Regions from separate parts of the Bradyrhizobium sp. USDA 3256 genome, predicted to be linked through region 1. Evidence: riboswitches for the same ligand, from Rfam matches in the RefSeq annotation. Region 1 holds a riboswitch; the other holds the start of a gene.

Region 1 (5,053 bases):
ATCCTGACGCAGATCGATCTCGGCGAACGCTGAGCCCGCGGTGGCACCAGCCAGGCCGCGTACTGGCAAATCGAGCCGCATCTGCCTTCGGGCAAACCGAACATCGAGCCGGCATCGTCGAATGGCCGAGTCTCGAGAAAATCGCGTAACAGACGTCCAGGACAGCCTCGATGCTGGCTCGTCTGGGACATAGTCCAGAACCTGGACTACCTTGGTGGCCCTCGTGATGCTAAAGTTCTCGTCATGAAAGGCTATGGATCATTTTGCCCCGTAGCCAAAGCTGCGGAAATTCTCACGGAGCGGTGGACCCCGCTCCTGCTCCGCGAACTGTTGCTGGGGTCCCACCACTTCAACCAGCTTCGCCGCGGCATCCCGCAGATGTCGCCGACCCTCCTCTCCAAGCGCCTGCAAACGCTAGAAGAAGCCGGGCTAATCTCACGCAGATCAGGCGATAACGGGCATTGGGAGTACCATCCAACCCAGGCAGCCAGGGAAGCCAGGCCAATTATCGATGCAATGGGCTATTGGGGCCACAAATGGGCTCGCAGCCAGCTCACACCCAACGAACTTCACGCGGGCCGGCTCATGTGGAATATGCGCCGTTCGTTCGATCTAAGGCACATTCCATGCGACTTCGTTCTGTACATCGAGATTGCGGACGCTCGGCCGAAGCGCTGGTGGTTTGTTGTGAAGAAGGAGGAAGCCGATCTTTGCTGGGATGACCCCGGCTTCAAGGTCGATATCAGCCTCTATGCGAGTCTGCTGACGCTCGTGCAGATTTTCGTAGACGAGATGCCGCTGCTACGGGCGCGTGAGCTCGGCAAAATCGAGATCGACGGTCCCAGGCATCTTGTGAACAGCATGCGGGCTTGGTTCCCACGCAGCAAATATGCCGATGAGGCGCCGGCGGCCGCAGATCGAGTCTCAGCCAGTTGAGGATATCCAGTCTACTTTCTGGACTAGTGGTTCTGCTGCCTCGGCTATAGCGTTTGCGAATGCGCTCCCGCGCTAAGCATCTCAGCTAAAGGAGGCAAAGATGAGCCGCCCTTCTCTTCTTTCATGCACCCTGTTGTTGATCTTTACTTGTACTTGCGTCAGTCCCGCAGGGGCAGCCCCACCTGCCGACGAACTTTCCTCGGCGGCTGCCAAATGGGATGCCGCCATCAACAACGCAGACTTCGATGCCCTGTTACCGTTGTATGCCGCTGACGCCAGATTGATGCCGCCTGGTGCGCAGCCAGTCACCGGCCCTTTGGCAATCCGTAATTTCTTTGCCGGGCGGGGAAGAAGCGTCAGAGATCACAAGGTTGAGCTGCTCGATGTGTTGCCCATGGGAAACTACGCCTACACCACCTCGCATTTCACGGCCACGCTAGTAGTAAATGAGAAGGCGGCGCCAATTTCTGGCAGCACCGTGAGACTGCTTGAACGCCAACCCGACGGGCAGTGGAAGATAAAGTCTCATATCTTCGTCAAGGAATAGATTCGCGGGTGCCACAGCCACACGGTCAGCCACCCCGCAAGCCTGACGGGCCGCAAGTGACGGATGGTCATGCGCCTTATTGGCCTCAGCCGAAGACGGCATTGATCATCGGGACATCGGTTCATTGGGTAAGCCGGACGTCCCTCGGTTTGGTCGCCATTGCCGTGGCTGTCGCCAGATGTTCGATCTCGCCCAACGCTGGGCCCGCGGCGACGCCCGCGATCAACCCTTGCGAGCCCGCCGGGGATTGGATAGCCTTCTGCTCGCGATGAGCTTCGCAGGCTCATTCGCCTCTCGCGCGACTGGCGAGCTTACGTGGAATTGACCACGGTGAAGCGCGAAGGGTTCCAACGCCGTTCGCCTGGGCAACCCGTTCAGCTGATAATCCAGCGTCTTAGGGAGCCCGGACCATGCCGTCATTCCGCAATGAACTCCACCTCAACGATTTGGAAGTTGCCCTTGCGCTCGAGGGCGAAGAGCGCCGCCAGCAAGACGGCGTCGAGCTGATTCCGTCGGAGAACTACACCTATCCCGAGGTTCTCGAGCTGCTCGGATCGGTGTTCACCAACAAGTATTCCGAGGGCTATCCGGGACGCCGCTATTACGGCGGCCAGGAATTTACCGACCAGATAGAGAACCTCGCCCGACAGCGCGCTTGCGCGCTGTTCCGCGCCGAACATGCCAACGTTCAGCCTCTGTCCGGGTCGCCAATGAACCAGGCCGTGTATCTCGGCCTGCTGCAGCCCGGCGATACGATCTTGGCGATGGACCTGTCACACGGCGGCCATCTCACCCATGGCGCACCGGTGTCGCATATGGGGCGGCTCTTCAACTTCGCCCGCTACAAGACGCAGCCGTCAAACGGCGGCGCCATCGATTTCGATGAGCTCCGCGCCATGGCCCGGAACGTCCGCCCGAAGCTGGTGCTGTGCGGCTACAGCTCTTATCCGCGCGATCTGGATTATGCGTCCTTCAAGAGCATCGCCGATGAGGTGGGTGCACTGACCATGGCCGACGTCAGCCATTACGGCGGCCTGATCGCCGGCAACGCCTTGCGCAATCCGCTCGATGCGGGTTTCGACGTGATGACGACGACATCGCACAAGACGCTTCGCGGGCCGCGCGGCGGCATCGTTCTCTGTCGCCGGGAGTTCGCCGGCAAGATCGACGCGTCGGTGTTCCCGGGATTGCAGGGAGGTCCGCACATGAACGTCGTGGCCGGAACCGCGGTCACGCTGAAGAAGGCATCGACGGCCGATTTTCACGCCTATGCAAAGCTGGTCATGCGCAACGCGAAGGTCCTGGCCGAAGCGTTGATGGAACGCGGCATGACGTTGATCACCGGCGGAACCGACAATCACATGATGGTCGTGGATACGGTGGCCAGCGTCGGCCTGGACGGCGGCGCGGCCGAGAACATCCTCGACGCCGTCGGGATCACCGCAAACAAGCAGATCATTCCCGACGATCCGCGTCCGCCGCTCAAGCCGAGCGGCATTCGCCTCGGGACGCCGGCGGCGACCACGCGCGGCATGGGCGAGCCCGAAATGCGCCTCATCGCCGAACTCATTGCGGAGTCCCTCCGGTCGAAGGGAGATGCAGCGGTCGTCAAGCGATTGAGGTCGAACAGCGTCGAGATGTGCCGCGCTTTCCCCGTTCCGGGGATCGCGCCGCCCTCATAGGCGGCCGACCCGCGTTCCGTTCGTCGCGTCACTCGGCAGGTCGTGAAGGTTCCCGGGGGAAGACCGGAACGGAAATTGATGCTGTTCGTTGGACCGCATGATCTCGAAGACGGAGCGTCCAACGCCGTGACCCGGAAAACCTTGCAAGCACGCTCGGAACAGGCGCTCGTCGTCATCATTCTCAGCACCGGTGCGCTGATCGGTTACCTCGGCCTGGCACTGTCCAGGATGTGAGAGCTACGCCCGGCGGGCACCAAGCCGCCGGCAAGCATCAAGCCGCTTGGTGCCTTGAAAACTTGCGCGCGTGCCCCGACGTGGCAAGCCTCCACAGCAAAAATATAGGATGCAACGAAGAGCAAAGCTCGGACAAATCATGTCGCGAGAATGCGGACGTTTGACGCACAAGCGACAACACACTCGGCGTCGTCCCGGCGAAGGCCGGCACCCATTACCACGAATCTCAATTGTTGCGCGACGCTGGGGCCACGATCCCGTTCCTGATCAAATGCGGTGGTTATGGGTCCCGGCCCCCGTGCGCAATTGCGCACTAGGCCGGGACGACGGCGGTGGATATGGCGCGAGCTGGAGTTCTTTCTTCCTTCTGGAAGGGTAGCAAATCACGCCTTCCACTTCGCCGCGGCCTCTCGGCTCAAGCACAAGCGTCTCTGGAATACTGGATCACCCGCTTGCGCGCGGGTGATGACACCCGCGCGTGCATGGACGACGGCGCGCTTAACGCCCGTCGCACACCTGCCGCACAAATCGAGGACATTGCCGCCCGCCCGCAATTCTCGTACACGGTTTCACGCAATGACCTCGCAATTCACTCCCAACTCCGTCGACGTGCTGCTGTTCGATATCGGCCGCGTCGTGCTCGACATCAACTTTGACAAGGTGATGGCGCACTGGGCGCAGCATGCCGGCTGTGCGCCCGCCGAGCTCGCCACGCGCTTTGTCGTCGACGACAGTTTCAAGCATCACGAGATCGGCCGGATCGACGACGCGGCGTTCTTCGAAAGCCTGCGCCGGACGCTCGGCATCAACATCACGGACGCCCAGTTCCTCGAAGGCTGGAATGCGATCTTCACCGGCGAGATGCCGGGCATCGCCCCGCTGGTCGCGGCGGCCGCCAGGCAAATGCCGCTTTACGCCTTCTCCAACACCAATCCGGCCCATGTCGCGCATTTCTCGGTCACCCATGCCGAGCTGCTCAGCCATTTCCGCAACGTCTTCCTGTCGTCGAGCATCGGCTTCCGCAAACCCGACGCCGAGGCCTATGATCATGTGGTAAAAGCCATCGGCGTGCCGGCGTCGCGGATCCTGTTCTTCGACGACCTGGCCGCCAATATCGAAGGTGCGCGGGCGCGCGGCCTTCATGCTATCCACGTGACATCGACGGATGACGTGGCAAGGGCTTTGACCGCACTTGGTATTGAACATTAGGAATTGAGGAGCTCTGAGCGTGGCCCTGATGCCGGTTGCCGATGCCCTGTCCGCCGTCCTCGCCGGCGCCGAACCGCTGCCGGAGGAGATGGTCGCGCTCGATGCCGCCTACCACCGCACGCTTGCGCACGACCTCGCGGCGCTGCGCACCCAGCCGCCGCAGCCGATGTCGGCGATGGACGGCTATGCGGTGCGCGCCGCCGATGCGGCCGATCTAAAGGCCCGGCTCAAGGTGATCGGCGAAGTCGCCGCCGGCCGGCCGTTCGAGCGGACGGTCGGCGCCGGCGAGGCGGTGCGGATCTTCACCGGCGGCGTGATCCCGAGCGGCGCCGACGCCGTGATCATCCAGGAAGACACCGCCGTCGACGGCGACCACATCACGATCTCGGAGGCCGCCAGCGTCGGGCGGCACATCCGCCAGGCCGGGGTCGACTTCCGTGAGGGC
Region 2 (5,053 bases), 420 kb from region 1:
GACGATCCGCTGCTTCATGCCCGGCAGCATGACTTAGCGCCGCACGCGTGGCTCAGACGTATTTCTGGTCGCGCTCGAGCAGTTCGATCGAGATGCCCTGCGGACCGCGGATGAAGCAGATCCGCACGCCCGGACGGATCGTGGTCGGCTCCTTGGTGAATTCGACGCCCTTGGCCTTGATCTCGGCCGCGACCGCGTCGATGTCCTTCACCGTGAGCCCGAAATGATCGAGCCCCTGATAGGGCGTCACCGGCGCGGCGTTGACGCCGTCGCCCTGGGTCACCTCCGCAATGAACACCTTGGCACCGCCGAGTTGGACGTCGATGCGGCCGGGGCCGCGGATGATCTCGCCGCCGAGAATGTCGCGCAGCCAGGTCGCAGTGGCCTCGGGATCGGGACTGCGCAGGTGGACGTGGTCCCAGGTGACGACAGGCATTGCGATCTCCTTGCTGTTCTCGCGCCGCTTCGGCGCGCGGCACTAGCTCTCGGGCGGCGCGAACTTAGCGAGCGGCCGGCCGTGAGGCCATCCCTCCGTGCTGCCGGCCGCAAGATTGTCGTCCCGGAATGAAACCATTGCGGCCGTCAGCGATTGTCTTCGCGTGGCCGCTCGACCTGCGGCCGTCCCGGAAGCCGCGCGGTGCGGCTTCCTCTCTGTGTGGGGGGCGGCCCGATCAGGCTGCCAGGGTGAGGGCACGACGATGCGGATCGGCTTGGCGTCGTTTCGGAGGTTGGCCGCCGGACGTCTCGGTGAAGGGGGCTTCTACGCCAGCCTGCTGCTGCCGCTGATTGCGCTCGCCGGGATCGCCGCATGGTTCATGCTCCCCGAGCCGAGCGACGCCGGAGACCAGGATATTTGGCCGGTGTCCTCCATGATCCGTACCGCGCAGAATGCCCCGACCGGCGCGCAACCAGCCCAAATCACAAATCAGACCGCGAGGGATGCGCTGGCCGCACCGGCGGACGAGCCGACTACCGTCGGCGTTGCCGCCGCCCCACAGGGAGCAGAGGAGGCCAAGCCGTCCGGGCCCGGCGCTGAAAGGTCGCCGCTGGACAAGCTGCGGATCGCCTCGCAATCGTGGCGGCGCGGCGGGCTGGGTTCGAAGGCGCTGGTCACCCTGACGCTGCGCAATGCCAATGATTTCGCCGTCAAGGATATCGAGATCGCCTGCGCCTTCATCCGCCGGGACGGTCGGCCGCTGACCGAGCGCAAGCGGCTGATCTCCGACACCATCGCCATGAAAAGCCGCAAGACCTACTCGCAGATGTTGGTCGGGTTCGTCAACGTTAACGCAAACAAGGCGAAATGCTCGGTCGTGACGGCCAGCCGCCTTTAATTCCCGGCATCTCGAAAAAGTGACCGCAAATTGACCTGCCGGGTGAACCGTAACGGCCGGGCCGGAACTAACTAATAAACCAGCCGTTAGTGACCGACCCGGGAGCGCGGATAGCGTCCGGGTGATCATGCGCAGACGATGAAATCGCCCGCGCGATGACTGATGTCGTCGCGCCGAGATGAACCGCGCCCTGCTGCGCGGGGGGAGCTACCAAAATGCCTGTGGCGCGTTATTTCCTGTTCGTTGGTGGAGTGCTGCTCGCGCTGCTCTTCGTCGTCAATGCCATCGTGCCGCAGGAGGCCGTGGTCGCCGGCCAGGCCCAGGGACTGTCGTCGTCGGGTGTCGACAAGACCATGGTGCGCATCAAGTCGACCCAGAAATTGCCCGAGCGGGTGGTCTACGACACCAATTTGCCGACCATTGTTCCAGCGCAGGTCAACGCGGTCGCCGCGGCCGTCCCGTCGGCTACGGGCGATGCGTCGGCGCAAGCCCGCGTCCGCAATACGTTCGCCCAGTTCATTCCGCCGGAGAAGGCTGATGCGCAGAAGGTCGCGGCTGAGGCAAAATCGGCTGAACAACCGGCGCAGGCCCAGCCTCAGGCGCCGAAGAAGCGCAAGGTCGCGCGCTACCATGCCCATCCCCAGCAGCCGATGCGGCTGGCGCAGCCCGGCATGTATCAGCCTTACCGCGTCGCGCAGCAGCAGCAGCGCATGGGCTTCTTCGGCGGCTTCGGGACCTGGTAAGAAAAGGCTGCCGCAGCCGGCAATCGATCCGCCGCCGCAAACACTTGCGGCGGCATTTTCACGTCCGCGATCAGGCACCTCGCCGGATGCGGGAAGGCGTCCGAGTGCCGCCCGCTACCTTTAGCGCGGCAGGCGCGGAATCTTGTCCGCGAAGCCGTTGTAGCAGGTCAGCCGCTCGTCCTCTTCCTTCACGAAGCGGCAATCGTTAACGCCCTTGGCCGGGGCGGCTTTCGGCTTCGGCTGCGGCTTGAAGATCTCGTCGTAGCAGATCAGCCGCTCCTTGGTGGCGTCGTCGATGTCCTGACAGGCTTGAAGCTTCTGGGCAACCGATTGCGGCTTGCCGGGCGCAGCAGGCTTCTCGCCCTTCTTGGCGGCCGACTTCTTGCCGACCTGGACCAGCGGCTTGTCGCCGACCATCGGCTGCGAGGTCGCCGCCGGCTTGTCGGCGTCGGCGGGGGCCGGCGTGGTGCCTTGGGCAAGCGCGGCAGCCGGGCAGAAGAGCGCCAGCGCGAGGATGATATGTCTCATGTCGAAAATGTCCGAAATGGCGTGATGACCGGAAGGATGGCGCCGGGGATCGGAAAAGCCCGGCAAGCGCCGAGACTTAACGCAAGTCTTGCCCGAATCCTACCCCCAGAGGTGACCCGCCCGGCACCGATCCACCGGCAAAAGTGAGGGCAATTCGTCGCCGCTCGACCCGCGGGAGAGCGTGAATTGCCTTTGCCCGGCGGGGCGGCTATGACGACGCCATCTGCGCGACTGGCGCTTGGATGGACCACCATCGGGGAGCGCAGAGACTGGACGCCGCGCGCCTGGGCACCGCTTCGAAACGGAGGTGCCATGACGGCGAACATTCTCGATGGGCATGCACATGCCCAAATTGTCATCGACAAGATTGCTGGCGAACTCGACCGGCTGCCCCGCGCGCCGGGGCTTGCGGTCGTGCTGGTCGGCTGTGATCCGGCGAGCCAGATCTATGTGCAGAGCAAGGTCAGGATGGCCGGACGGCTCGGCCTGCGCGGCGAGGTCGCACGCCTGCCGGATGATGCCAGCGAGGCCGATCTGCTTGCCGGAGTAGAGGCGCTCAATGCGCGCGACGATATCGACGGCATCCTCGTGCAGCTGCCGTTGCCGGCGCATATCGACGCCTTGCGCGTGATGGCGGCGGTCGATCCCGCCAAGGACGTCGACGGCCTGCACGCCCTGAACGCCGGCCGGCTGTTTCACGGCGACGATGCGCTGGTGCCGTGCACGCCGCTCGGCTGTCTCCGGCTGATCAAATCGACCCTGCCGGACCTCACCGGCGCCCATGCCGTGGTGATCGGCAGCTCCAACATCGTCGGCAAGCCGATGGCCGCGCTGCTGCTGCAGGAGCACGCGACCGTGACCCAGACCCATATCCACACCCGCGGCATCAGCAGGATCTGCCGCGAGGCCGACATCCTGGTGAGCGCGGTGGGCAAGGCGGGCCTCGTGCGCGGCGACTGGATCAAGCCGCAGGCCATCGTCATCGACGTCGGCACCACGCGTGTCGAGAAGCCGGACGGCGGCTATGCGGTGTGCGGCGACGTCTCGTTCGACGAGGCGGTGCAGGTCGCCGGTGCGATCACGCCGGTGCCGCGCGGCGTCGGCCCGATGACGATCGCCTGCCTGATGGAGAACACGCTGAAGGCCGCAAAGGCGAGGGCGGCCCGGCTGCAATAGCGCGGGATACCTGCGGCGATATGCGAGCGGCGGGTGTCGCTCGCGTATCGCGCACGAAGTTCATGACGTCCGGGGTAATGGAAAGCCCGCACCATTCGTCTATCGTCGCGCGACAGATGGAGGCGCGCGATGCTGTATGCGGAAGATCTCACCGAGGGCCAGACGTTCAGGCTTGGCAGCTACACGATCGGCGAGGCCGAGATCCTGGAGTTCGCCGGCAAATATGATCCGGTGCCGATCCATGCCGATCCCGTCGCGGCTGCGTCAGGCCCGTTCGGCGGACTGATCGCAAGCGGCTTCAACACCATTGCGATCTATCAGCGGCTCGTCGTGGAGGCGATCTGGACCAAGGTGGCGGGGATCGTCGGGCGGAGCTTCGAGATTCGCCTGCCGAGCCCGGTTCGGCCCGGCGCCACGCTCACCGGCCAATCCCAGATCCAGAAGATCACCATCAGGCCGGAGCGGCGCGACGCTGTCGTGATCTTCAAGACGGAGCTGGTCAACGACGAGCAGCGCCCGGTTCTTGTCCTCGTGCTCGACGCGCTGATCCGCATGCGGCCGGCGGAGCAGGGGCGGGCATAGGCGCGGCCTGAGGGGCATTCCGAAGTCATCCGCCTCGGACGGCCGTCAGCGCCTCTACGCGTTCCCCGCACGCGACCTTGTCGTCGCGCAATGTTGCGGCAATTATGACAAGCCGGCGGCAGAACAGCAGCGCATCAATGACGTCAACATCGACGAGGTCGTGCTGCCCGGGAGTTGGTTCAGCTACGCGCTGTGGGGCATCGGCCTGGACGGATGTGGGCGTGAAGATGGGCGTGAAGAGCAACAAGCGGAAGCGCGGGGAGATCGAAGCCAAGCGGCGCAAGGCCGAGGAGTGGCGCCGCATGCAGGCGCAGCGCGCCGCCGAACAGCGCCGTCTCCATGAGTACAAGATTGCGCTGGCGCGCGGCGAGGTTGCCGTGGTGACGAGCGCGCTGGCGCCTTCGAACAGCTATTCGACCCCCGACTTCGTCCTGCGCGGAACCTATCGACCCGAGCCTTTCGTCTGCAAGGACTGCGGCGTTGCCGAGGTCTGGACGCCGTTGCAGCAGAAGTGGTGGTACGAGACCGCCAAGGGCGACGTGTTCACCAAGGCGGCGCGCTGCCGGGCCTGCCGCAGCAAGGAGCGCGCGCGCAAATCCGCCGCGCGCCGTGTGCATCTGGAAGGGCTCGCAAGGAAGAAGCCTCCCGTCTCGTAGCGATGGGCGTGACTTCAGAGTCGCACTTCACGTC

Evidence for each region. A riboswitch is a leader RNA that binds a small molecule or an ion and turns the genes downstream of it on or off. The one in region 1 is predicted to bind ZMP and ZTP.
Region 2: linked by a shared signal. The riboswitch ahead of ACVWY5_RS20095 (bifunctional 5,10-methylenetetrahydrofolate dehydrogenase/5,10-methenyltetrahydrofolate cyclohydrolase) and the one ahead of ACVWY5_RS18020 (serine hydroxymethyltransferase) in region 1 are both predicted to bind ZMP and ZTP.

The regions. Positions count from the first base shown of each region.
Region 1 is NZ_JBSSAE010000002.1:3,470,244-3,475,296, forward strand. It holds gene ACVWY5_RS18005 (response regulator transcription factor) at 1-33, shown strand, start outside; gene ACVWY5_RS18010 (winged helix-turn-helix transcriptional regulator) at 244-936, shown strand; gene ACVWY5_RS18015 (YybH family protein) at 1,037-1,483, shown strand; ZMP/ZTP riboswitch at 1,772-1,857, shown strand; gene ACVWY5_RS18020 (serine hydroxymethyltransferase) at 1,894-3,165, shown strand; gene ACVWY5_RS18025 (hypothetical protein) at 3,241-3,399, shown strand; gene ACVWY5_RS18030 (HAD family hydrolase) at 3,976-4,608, shown strand; gene ACVWY5_RS18035 (molybdopterin molybdotransferase MoeA) at 4,628-5,053, shown strand, end outside.
Region 2 is NZ_JBSSAE010000002.1:3,886,303-3,891,355, reverse strand. It holds gene ACVWY5_RS20120 (hypothetical protein) at 1-37, shown strand, start outside; gene ACVWY5_RS20115 (VOC family protein) at 53-436, opposite strand; gene ACVWY5_RS20110 (hypothetical protein) at 699-1,334, shown strand; gene ACVWY5_RS20105 (hypothetical protein) at 1,550-2,077, shown strand; gene ACVWY5_RS20100 (hypothetical protein) at 2,198-2,605, opposite strand; ZMP/ZTP riboswitch at 2,823-2,902, shown strand; gene ACVWY5_RS20095 (bifunctional 5,10-methylenetetrahydrofolate dehydrogenase/5,10-methenyltetrahydrofolate cyclohydrolase) at 2,918-3,781, shown strand; gene ACVWY5_RS20090 (MaoC/PaaZ C-terminal domain-containing protein) at 3,911-4,363, shown strand; gene ACVWY5_RS20085 (zinc-ribbon domain containing protein) at 4,591-5,019, shown strand.